4 regions of the Rhizobium sp. SU303 genome follow, and region 4 is predicted to be linked to each of the others. Evidence: predicted binding sites of a transcription regulator. Region 4 holds the regulator's gene; each other region holds the start of a gene.

Region 1 (2,201 bases), 520 kb from region 4:
AAGTGCAGCCTTGATCACTGCTCCGGCTGCTGTGCCGTCGATGAGCTCAGGCGCAATGACGCAGCCGAAATAATTCATCGCCCAGACGGGCTCGTCGGCAAGCCACACCACTTCCTGTCCGGCGAAATCGGTCCCGCCGAAATAGCTGTCGAGATAGCGCCAGTCGCCGCGTTCGTAACCGATATCGTGGGCACCCGGCCGACAGGGCGCGCGCGCCACGCCGCCGCCGACATAGGTCGCAGCCTTCGCCTCCACGAGGAATTCGTTCAGCCTCGCAATGTCGAGCATGTCATTCTCCTCTCGGCCCGATGCTGGCAAATATGCCGCGGCATGTAAAGAACAAAAAGGGAACATAGGTGAGAAATAAAGAGCCGCCCTGAGGAGGTCTGCTGCCTGAGCACCATGACCAATCTGCGGCGGATCGGGAAAGGGGCAAGGCTGCTGCCGATCACATCGAGCGCCGGACCTTAGCCGATTCGTCGCCTATTTCCTGGGATTTTCGAACACAAGAAAGAAGGAAAAGATTCCTGTTGACAACAGAACATACATGGAACAAATTGAAAACATAACGAGTAAAGGAGAGCCCGATGACTGACATGATCCGTGATATCGCAGCATTCACCTCCATCGCAATGTTCGTTGCCAGCTTCTCGCTCATCGTGATTGCGCTCTAAACTTTTCAGGGGATCGCATGGTAGTCATGCGGTCCGGACGCGGGACTTCTTCTGGACATCATCGCCCTCTATGCCGACAATGCGTCCGATTCATTCGGGTGATTGGGAAGGCATGTCATGGCGGGTACAGCAAAGGGTTCAACGGGTGAGGCGACCGGCGGCACGCCAGGTTTCATCCACCTGAGGGTCCATTCCGCCTATTCGCTTCTCGAGGGCGCACTGCCGCTGAAGAAGATCCTCTACAAGGCGACCAGCGACAGCCAGCCGGCGATTGCGATTACCGACACCAACAATCTGTTCGTCGCCCTCGAATTCTCCCAGAAGGCGATGGAAGACGGCCTGCAGCCGATCATCGGCTGCCAGGTCTCGATCGATATGGGAGACGGGTTGGAAACGGAAAAGCGCGGCGGCCAGCAGGCCCTGGTCAAGCTGCCGTCGATCGTTCTTCTTGCCGCGACGGATGCCGGTTACGAACGCCTGGTCGATCTCGTCAGCCGGGCCTATCTTGGCGGCGAGAGCAACCAGGCTGTTCATATCAGCGCCTCCTGGCTGGAGGAGGCAGGCACGGAAGGACTGATCGCATTGAGCGGCGCCTTGACCGGGCCGGTTGACGTGGCGATCAAGGAAGGCCATCCCGCTCAGGCGGAAGTCCGGCTGCTCACGCTGAAGCGTCTCTTCGGCGACAGGCTCTATGTCGAGCTGCAACGGCACGGCACTTACGACAAGCGGCACGAGCAGAAGATTATCGGGCTCGCCTACGCCCACGACCTGCCGCTGGTTGCGACCAACGAGGCCTTCTTTCCCACACGCGACGATTACGACGCCCATGATGCGCTGATGGCGGTCGCGCACAACGCCATCGTCTCCGACGACAGCCGCTTTCGCCTGACGCCGGATCACTATCTGAAGAGCCGGGCCGAGATGGTCAAGCTTTTCGCCGACCTGCCGGAAGCACTGGAAAATACGATCGAGATTGCCACGCGCTGCTCCTTCGCGCTGAAGACGCGAAAGCCGATCCTGCCACGCTTCACCGGTGCGACCGACGATGCCGAGGAGGCCGAACGCGCCGAGGCGAGCGAGCTGCGCCGCCAGGCGGTCGAAGGACTGGACATGCGGCTTGCAACGCTCGGCATGTCGCCGGGTTACGAGGAAAAGGATTATCGCGAACGGCTGGATTTCGAACTCAGCGTCATCGAGCGCATGCGTTTCCCCGGCTACTTCCTGATCGTTGCCGACTTCATCAAATGGGCCAAGCAGCATGACATTCCGGTCGGTCCCGGCCGCGGTTCGGGCGCCGGTTCGCTGGTCGCCTATGCATTGACGATCACCGACGTCGATCCCTTGCGTTTTTCGCTGCTCTTCGAGCGCTTCCTCAATCCGGAACGCGTCTCGATGCCCGACTTCGACATCGATTTCTGCCAGGACCGCCGCGAAGAGGTGATCCGCTACGTCCAGGCCAAGTATGGTCGCGAGCAGGTGGCGCAGATCATCACCTTCGGTTCGCTGCAAGCGCGCGCCGCCCTTCGC
Region 2 (2,201 bases), 1.7 Mb from region 4:
GATGCGCGGATGAAGGAGGGGAGATAATGCGGCTCTACCGGTGTGCAGGCGACGGCCCCGGTATATTCGTTGAGGGCGATCTGGTCCTTCGGCAAAGCGGAATAATTCGTGCCGGTTTCGAGCGATGCATGGGCGGGGCCGGCAAGGACACCGCAACCCACTATCAAGGTCGTTGCCCAGAGGCGAGGAAGCAGCTGCATGGGAGTCTCCAGCGTTTAGGTCCGGCATTTCAACACGCGGGAGAGCACTTGGTTCCCTTTATGCGTTGCAAGGACAGTTGAGCACAGGGCCGGCGCAGCATCCCATCTTTCGACTTCAGCGTCGCAGCAGGCGGCTGCGCACATAGCCTCGACCGACGACGCTCTCGGCGATCTCGATCGCCCGCTCGACATCGCCCCGCCGGCGCACGGAACCTTCCAGGATGACATATGAGCCTAAAGTGGTGACGATGATGTCTATGGCTTCGATATCGCCTGCGGCATGAAGTGCGCACTCCACCGAGGCGCGTGTTGCCGCGTCGATGTGATCCTGCCGGCCGGATTCCCCATAGTTCGTGAATGCTGCAAAGCCGAGCACAGTGACCGTCTCCTGATGTCAGTTGATATCTGTTAACGCCGCGGCGAGGCATTTCGTTGCGGTGCGCCACGCATGGAGGAGCCTATTTGAGAGCGCTTCCTATGGACCCTGGCATGGACGACCCTTGGCGAAAGACGTCGCGACTTCCATATCTGGCTGCAGTCGAAAGAGGGATGACGACGATGAAAGCGCTTCTGCCCGCCTTGTTTGGCGGGGCATTGCTTGCCGGCTGCTCTGCGGCCGATACGCCGGCGCTGGAACCCATTCCCGGCAGCATTACCTATGGCGGCCAGCCGCGAACGAAGCTCAGCAAGTCGCCGGTCGGCAGCGCCATCTACAACCAGTTCTACAACGGTACGGGCCAGCGCGTGGAGGAAACCTATATCCTTCAGCCCGACCGCAGCCTGAAGCTGGTGCGGCGCGAGATCGGCCCGGATTTCCCCGACTGAAATGTTGCTCGCGCGCCAGATCGCTTGACAGAGGCAGCAATCGCGAACATTCAAGGAACATCTAATCTTTCCGCGGTGATTCTGCGGGAGCCCGACCGGACGGCTGGATGTATCTCGAAAAGCTCAATCCGCAGCAGCGCATGGCCGTCGAGCACGGCACGCTCATCGACGGCAGCCATATTGCCGGGCCGCTGCTGGTCATTGCCGGCGCCGGCTCCGGCAAGACGAATACCTTGGCGCATCGCGTCGCCCATCTGATCGTCAAGGGCGCCGACCCCCGCCGCATCCTGCTGATGACCTTCTCGCGCCGGGCAGCCGCCGAGATGGCGCGGCGTGTCGAACGCATCTGCCGCGACGTGCTCGGTTCGAATGCCGGCGTGATGGCGGATGCGCTTTCCTGGTCCGGCACCTTCCACGGCATCGGCGCGCGGCTGCTGCGCGATTATGCCCAGCAGATCGGCCTCGACCCCGATTTCACCATTCACGACCGCGAAGACAGCGCCGATCTGATGAACCTGATCCGGCACGACCTCGGTTTCTCGAAGACGGAAAGCCGCTTTCCCACAAAGGGCACCTGCCTTGCCATCTATTCCAGGGCGGTGAATTCGGAAACCGCGCTCGACCTCGTGCTGCGCGACGTCTTTCCCTGGTGCGCAGGGTGGGAGAAACAGCTGCGCGAACTTTTCGCCTGTTATGTCGAGGCCAAGCAGAGCCAGAACGTGCTCGATTACGACGATCTGCTGCTCTACTGGGCGCAGATGGTTGGCGAAGCGATGATTGCCGAGGATATCGGCAGCCGTTTCGACCATGTGCTGGTCGACGAATATCAGGACACCAATCGGCTGCAGGCCTCGATCCTGCTGGCGCTGAAGCCCGAAGGTCAGGGGCTGACCGTCGTCGGCGACGATGCGCAGTCGATCTATTCCTTCCGTGCCGCGACAGTGCGCAACATCCTCGATTTTCCCGCCGCCTTCAGCCCGGCCGCCAATATCGTCACACTCGACCGCAACTACCGCTCGACGCAGCCGATCCTCGCGGCCGCCAACGCCGTCATCGATCTCGCCTCGGAGCGCTTCACCAAGAACCTCTGGACCGAGCGGCAATCGTCCGAGCGGCCACGCCTCGTCACCGTGCGCGACGAGGCCGAGCAGGCGCGGTATATCACCGACATGGTGC
Region 3 (2,201 bases), 1.2 Mb from region 4:
AACACTGGCCGCCGAAATCGCGGATATCCGGTTGGATGAAACCAATGCGGCGACGGACGGTCGTCGCCGTCGTTCAAGGATGCGCACCAGGCCCCTGCGGCAGCCGATGCTGGCGCTCTAAAAAGCCAGCCGCAGCTGCGGCGCCGCGGCCGGTGCTCGTCCTTCCAGCGAAGAGAGGGTGACGCCGAGCAGCCGTATGCCCTTTCGCGGCGGAAAGATCGGCGCGAGCAGCAGGTTGACCAGCTCCTCGAGGTCGGCGATTGCCGGCAGCGGTGCCGGAACCGTCTTGCTGCGAGTGACCTGGCTGAAGTCGGCATATTTCACCTTGAGCGTCACTGTCTTGGCGGCGATCCCGTTGGCCTCGCAGTAAGCCCACACCTTTTCGATCAGCGGCTGGAGACCTTCGCGAGCCGGCTCGAAAGCGTGGAGGTCCTGTGAGAAGGTATCTTCCGCGCCGACCGATTTGCGCACCCGGTCGGGCTTGACCTGGCGCTCGTCGATGCCGCGGGCGATGCCGTAAAAATAGGGGCCCGACTTGCCGAAATGCTCGACGAGGAACTCGAGTGTCTTCTCCTTGAGATCGGCGCCTGTTTCGATCCCGAGTTGATGCATCTTCTCAGCGGTTGCCGGTCCGACGCCATGGAATTTCCGGACGGGAAGCTGCTCGACGAAGGCCGGCCCGTTCTTCGGCGTGATGACAGCCTGGCCGTTCGGCTTGTTGAGGTCGCTCGCCATCTTCGCAAGAAATTTGTTGTAGGAAATCCCGGCCGACGCGTTGAGGCCGGTGACTTGCTTGATCTTGGCGCGAATCTCCAGAGCGACCTCGGTGGCGATCGTCATGCCTTTCAGATTTTGCGTCACATCGAGATAGGCCTCGTCGAGCGACAGCGGCTCGACCAGCGGCGTGTATTCGGCAAAGATCTCACGGATCTGCTGCGACACCGCCTTGTAGACGGCAAAGCGCGGCGGCACGAAGATCAGGTCAGGACATTTGCGCTTGGCAGTCACCGACGGCATTGCCGAGTGGACGCCGAATTTACGGGCCTCATAACTCGCCGCCGCCACCACACCCCGGGCGGCCGAGCCGCCGACGGCAATCGGTTTGCCGCGCAAGTCCGAATTATCGCGCTGCTCGACCGACGCATAAAAAGCATCCATGTCGACATGGACGATTTTGCGGACGGGGGGTGAGCTTATCTCGTTCATGGCGGTTTCAGCGATCGCGATGGGATCGGCATCTGAAATTGCGCGCCGAAACAAAAACAGAACATAGCAGGCCTGGGACGCGATATCAACAATTCCAATGGGCGGCTCGGACCTGCCGTCGAAACTACCAGCCGCCCAAGGCGTTCTCATCCTGTGAAAAATGAAAATAAGGAGGCAGCCAATGGCGGACGACAGCACGATCACGATCCGAGCCACATTCGAAACACGCGAAGCCGCTGATCTCGCGGTCGAACATCTGGTTCAGCAGCATGGGGTTTCGAGGCCCGACATCTTTATCCGGTCGGCAAGCGACCGGAACAGTGCGGGTTCGGCGCCATCAGGCGGGGATATCTCTCATGACGATGGCGCCCGTCGCGATGCGCCGCTCGAAGGCGAGATCGAGGTCTCGGCGGATATCGCATCCAGCCAAGTCGCCGCCGTCCAGCGCAGTCTCCGAGCTGCCGGCGCAGTGCGTGTATCGAGCCGCTGAGACCCAGCCTCAAGGCAGCATCCTCACAAACGGCAAATGCGGATCGAGGCGGGCGAGCAGATCGAGAGCGTAGGCGGCGCGCAGCAGGCGGTCGGGGCGCGTCTGGCCGGAGGCGGCGGCCAGCTGGCCGACGAGGCTGCCGGGAAGCGCCAGGCCTGCTTCGCCAAGCGTGCGCCCCAGGCGTTGCATGCGCTGCAGCCGCTCCGGATCCTCCATGCGGCCGCCGAGTTCGGCGAGCGCCAGGATTTCGTCGAAGGCGGTGGAGATCAGCCGCTGGCTGGCGGCCTGCGGGCGGGCCAGCGCTTCGAAGCGCATCGGTTTGCGCTCCGGCGCGCCGGGCAGCGTCAAGCTTTTGGTGAGGCGCGAGAGTAAGCTCGGCTTTTGCGCGGTCGTGGTTGCCGGCGCCGGCGGCAGGTCGAGGAGGGTCAGGCTGTCGGTTCCGAAACCGAGCGGCGAAAGCACGATGTCGGCGCCGCGGGCTTCGGCGAGGACGGTCAGCAGCGGC
Region 4 (2,201 bases):
TGACCGCCTACGGCCTGCCGGCAAACCTCGCGACGATGCCGATCATCTCCTTCATCATCATGCCGGCAGGCCTGCTGGCGATGCTGCTCATGCCTTTCGGTCTGGATGTTTGGGCTTGGAAGATCGTCGGATTTGGCCTCGATTTGGTGATCGCGGTCGCAAAGACGGTGTCCGGCTGGGGTGGCAATATCGACGTCGGCCGCTTGCCCGCCTGGTATTTCGCCGTCGCCGTGGCAGGCTTTCTGCTGCTGACGCTGCTCCGCACCCGGTTGCGCCATGTCGGCACATCGATCATCGCGGTCGCAACACTCATCCTGCTGCTTCTGCCGGTTCCCCGGCCGCCGGATCTGGTGATTTCGGAGGATGGCAGTCTCGTCGCGGTCGTCGAGGCGGCGGCAATGGCTTCCAACCGTGAAAGACCGCCGGACTTCATCTTCGACCAGTGGCAGAGAGCGCTGGTCCTGCCGAGGCATGATCCGCCGAAGATGCTGGATGGTCCTGCTATCCCGCCTGAGGGAGAAGACCGCCGCGTCAGGCTTTCCCGCGATCAGCAGAACGAAGCAAGGACCGCGATGCGGACGGCCGCAGCGGGCGGTGACGCAAACCGCTTTTCCTGCGTCAAGAAGGCCTGGTGCATATCAAGGCTTGGCAATGGTCGGGTGGTAACCGTCATCGACAACGCCGCCTATCTCGGCCCGGCGTGCGACGCGGCCGATATCGTCGTGACGTCGGTCCGCCTTCGCTTCAACAATTGCCGTTCAGGTGCGACGCTCTTCACCGGTGAGACGTTGCGCAGGACCGGTTCCATCGAGTTGCGCTTCACGGACACCGGCCTGGAGGTCGCAACCGCATTCGATGTATTGTCGCGGCCATGGATGCGCCATCGTGCCTATGACTGGCGCAGCAACAGTTTTACCGAATCCGGCCTGGCCAATGTCAGTGATATCGGCGAATGAGACCGACGAGTTTACCCTGAACCTTGACACGGTCCGGCCCGAAAATCCGGGTCTCGTAAGCTGGGTTGGCCGCTTCCAGCGCGATCGAGGCGCCCTTGCGGCGGAAGCGCTTGAGTGTCGCTTCTTCGTCGTCGACGAGAGCAACGACGATGTCGCCAGGACTTGCGGTGCTGCCGTTGCGGATGATCACGGTGTCGCCGTCGAAGATGCCGGCGTCGATCATCGAATCGCCCTTGACCTCGAGCGCATAATGTTCACCGGAGCCGAGCATGTCGGCCGGAACGACGATGTCGTGGGTATTGTTCTGGATCGCCGAGATCGGCACACCGGCAGCGATTCGGCCCATGACCGGCACGGAGACCGAGTTGGCGTTGTCGGCGACGGGTTTTGCGGGAGCAGGAGTAGCAACCGGCTGCGGCTTGCCGAGGCTGCCCTCGATGACGCTCGGCGAAAAGCCGCGCCGGGGCTGAATGCTGGGGCTGTAGGCCTCCGGAAGCTTGATGACCTCGATCGCGCGGGCGCGATTCGGTAGGCGGCGAATGAAGCCTCGCTCCTCAAGCGCTGTAATCAAGCGATGAATCCCGGACTTGGAGGCGAGGTCCAGGGCATCCTTCATTTCGTCGAAAGATGGCGGAACGCCGGATTCCTTCATGCGCTCATGAATGAAAAGGAGAAGCTCCTGTTGTTTGCGCGTGAGCATCGACGTTGTGACCTCGTGATTGAAACAAATCCAGAACAGACACTATATGTTCCATATGTGTTCCGCAAGTAGCTAAATTTCCGTAAAACTTGGCGCCAACTCGTTGAGATTTTTATTTTCATTCGCCGGATTGGGACACATCTCTTGCGTTGAGGGGCGCGCCGTCGCAAATCTCTTGCCGTTTCCAGGAGGGACATCATGAACGAGCATTCCGCCAAACCGCACCCGCTGGATCATGTCGTGCTGCCGGTCGTCAACATCGATCTGGCGCGCGAGAGGCTCGGCAAGCTCGGCTTCACCGTTGCCGCCGATGCGCGCCATCCCTTCGGAACGGAGAATGCCTGCGTCTTTTTTGCCGACAAGACCTATCTGGAGCCGCTCGGGATTGCGAGCGTCGAGGAGAGCGAGGCATCGGCGCGGCAAGGCAATGTCTTCACTGCCCGCAACCAGGCCTTCCGTTTCCGCTGTTGCGAGGAGGGGCTTTCGGGGATGGCTTTCGGCAGCAAGGATGCCGGCATCGATCATCAGAATTTCGTCGGCAACGG

Evidence for each region. Region 4 encodes LexA, which represses DNA repair genes until DNA is damaged. Its sites were predicted from a motif close to TGTTCNNNNTGTGTTCNG; they were not measured.
Region 1: a site for LexA is predicted at 538-555, ahead of dnaE (DNA polymerase III subunit alpha). Genes of this name have one in related genera too.
Region 2: a site for LexA is predicted at 1,068-1,085, ahead of RlegSU303_RS01190 (ATP-dependent helicase). Genes of this name have one in related genera too.
Region 3: a site for LexA is predicted at 1,253-1,270, ahead of dinB (DNA polymerase IV). Genes of this name have one in related genera too.

The regions. Positions count from the first base shown of each region.
Region 1 covers NZ_CP088095.1:1,446,811-1,449,011, forward strand. The annotation lists gene RlegSU303_RS07220 (DUF5680 domain-containing protein) at 1-288, opposite strand, end outside; gene dnaE (DNA polymerase III subunit alpha) at 792-2,201, shown strand, end outside.
Region 2 covers NZ_CP088095.1:242,805-245,005, reverse strand. The annotation lists gene RlegSU303_RS01205 (hypothetical protein) at 1-200, opposite strand, end outside; gene RlegSU303_RS01200 (BON domain-containing protein) at 316-576, opposite strand; gene RlegSU303_RS01195 (hypothetical protein) at 759-1,025, shown strand; gene RlegSU303_RS01190 (ATP-dependent helicase) at 1,133-2,201, shown strand, end outside.
Region 3 covers NZ_CP088095.1:755,735-757,935, reverse strand. The annotation lists gene dinB (DNA polymerase IV) at 118-1,206, opposite strand; gene RlegSU303_RS03625 (hypothetical protein) at 1,388-1,696, shown strand; gene RlegSU303_RS03620 (hypothetical protein) at 1,706-2,201, opposite strand, start outside.
Region 4 covers NZ_CP088095.1:1,970,222-1,972,422, forward strand. The annotation lists gene RlegSU303_RS09905 (ComEC/Rec2 family competence protein) at 1-956, shown strand, start outside; gene lexA (transcriptional repressor LexA) at 937-1,656, opposite strand; gene RlegSU303_RS09915 (VOC family protein) at 1,855-2,201, shown strand, end outside.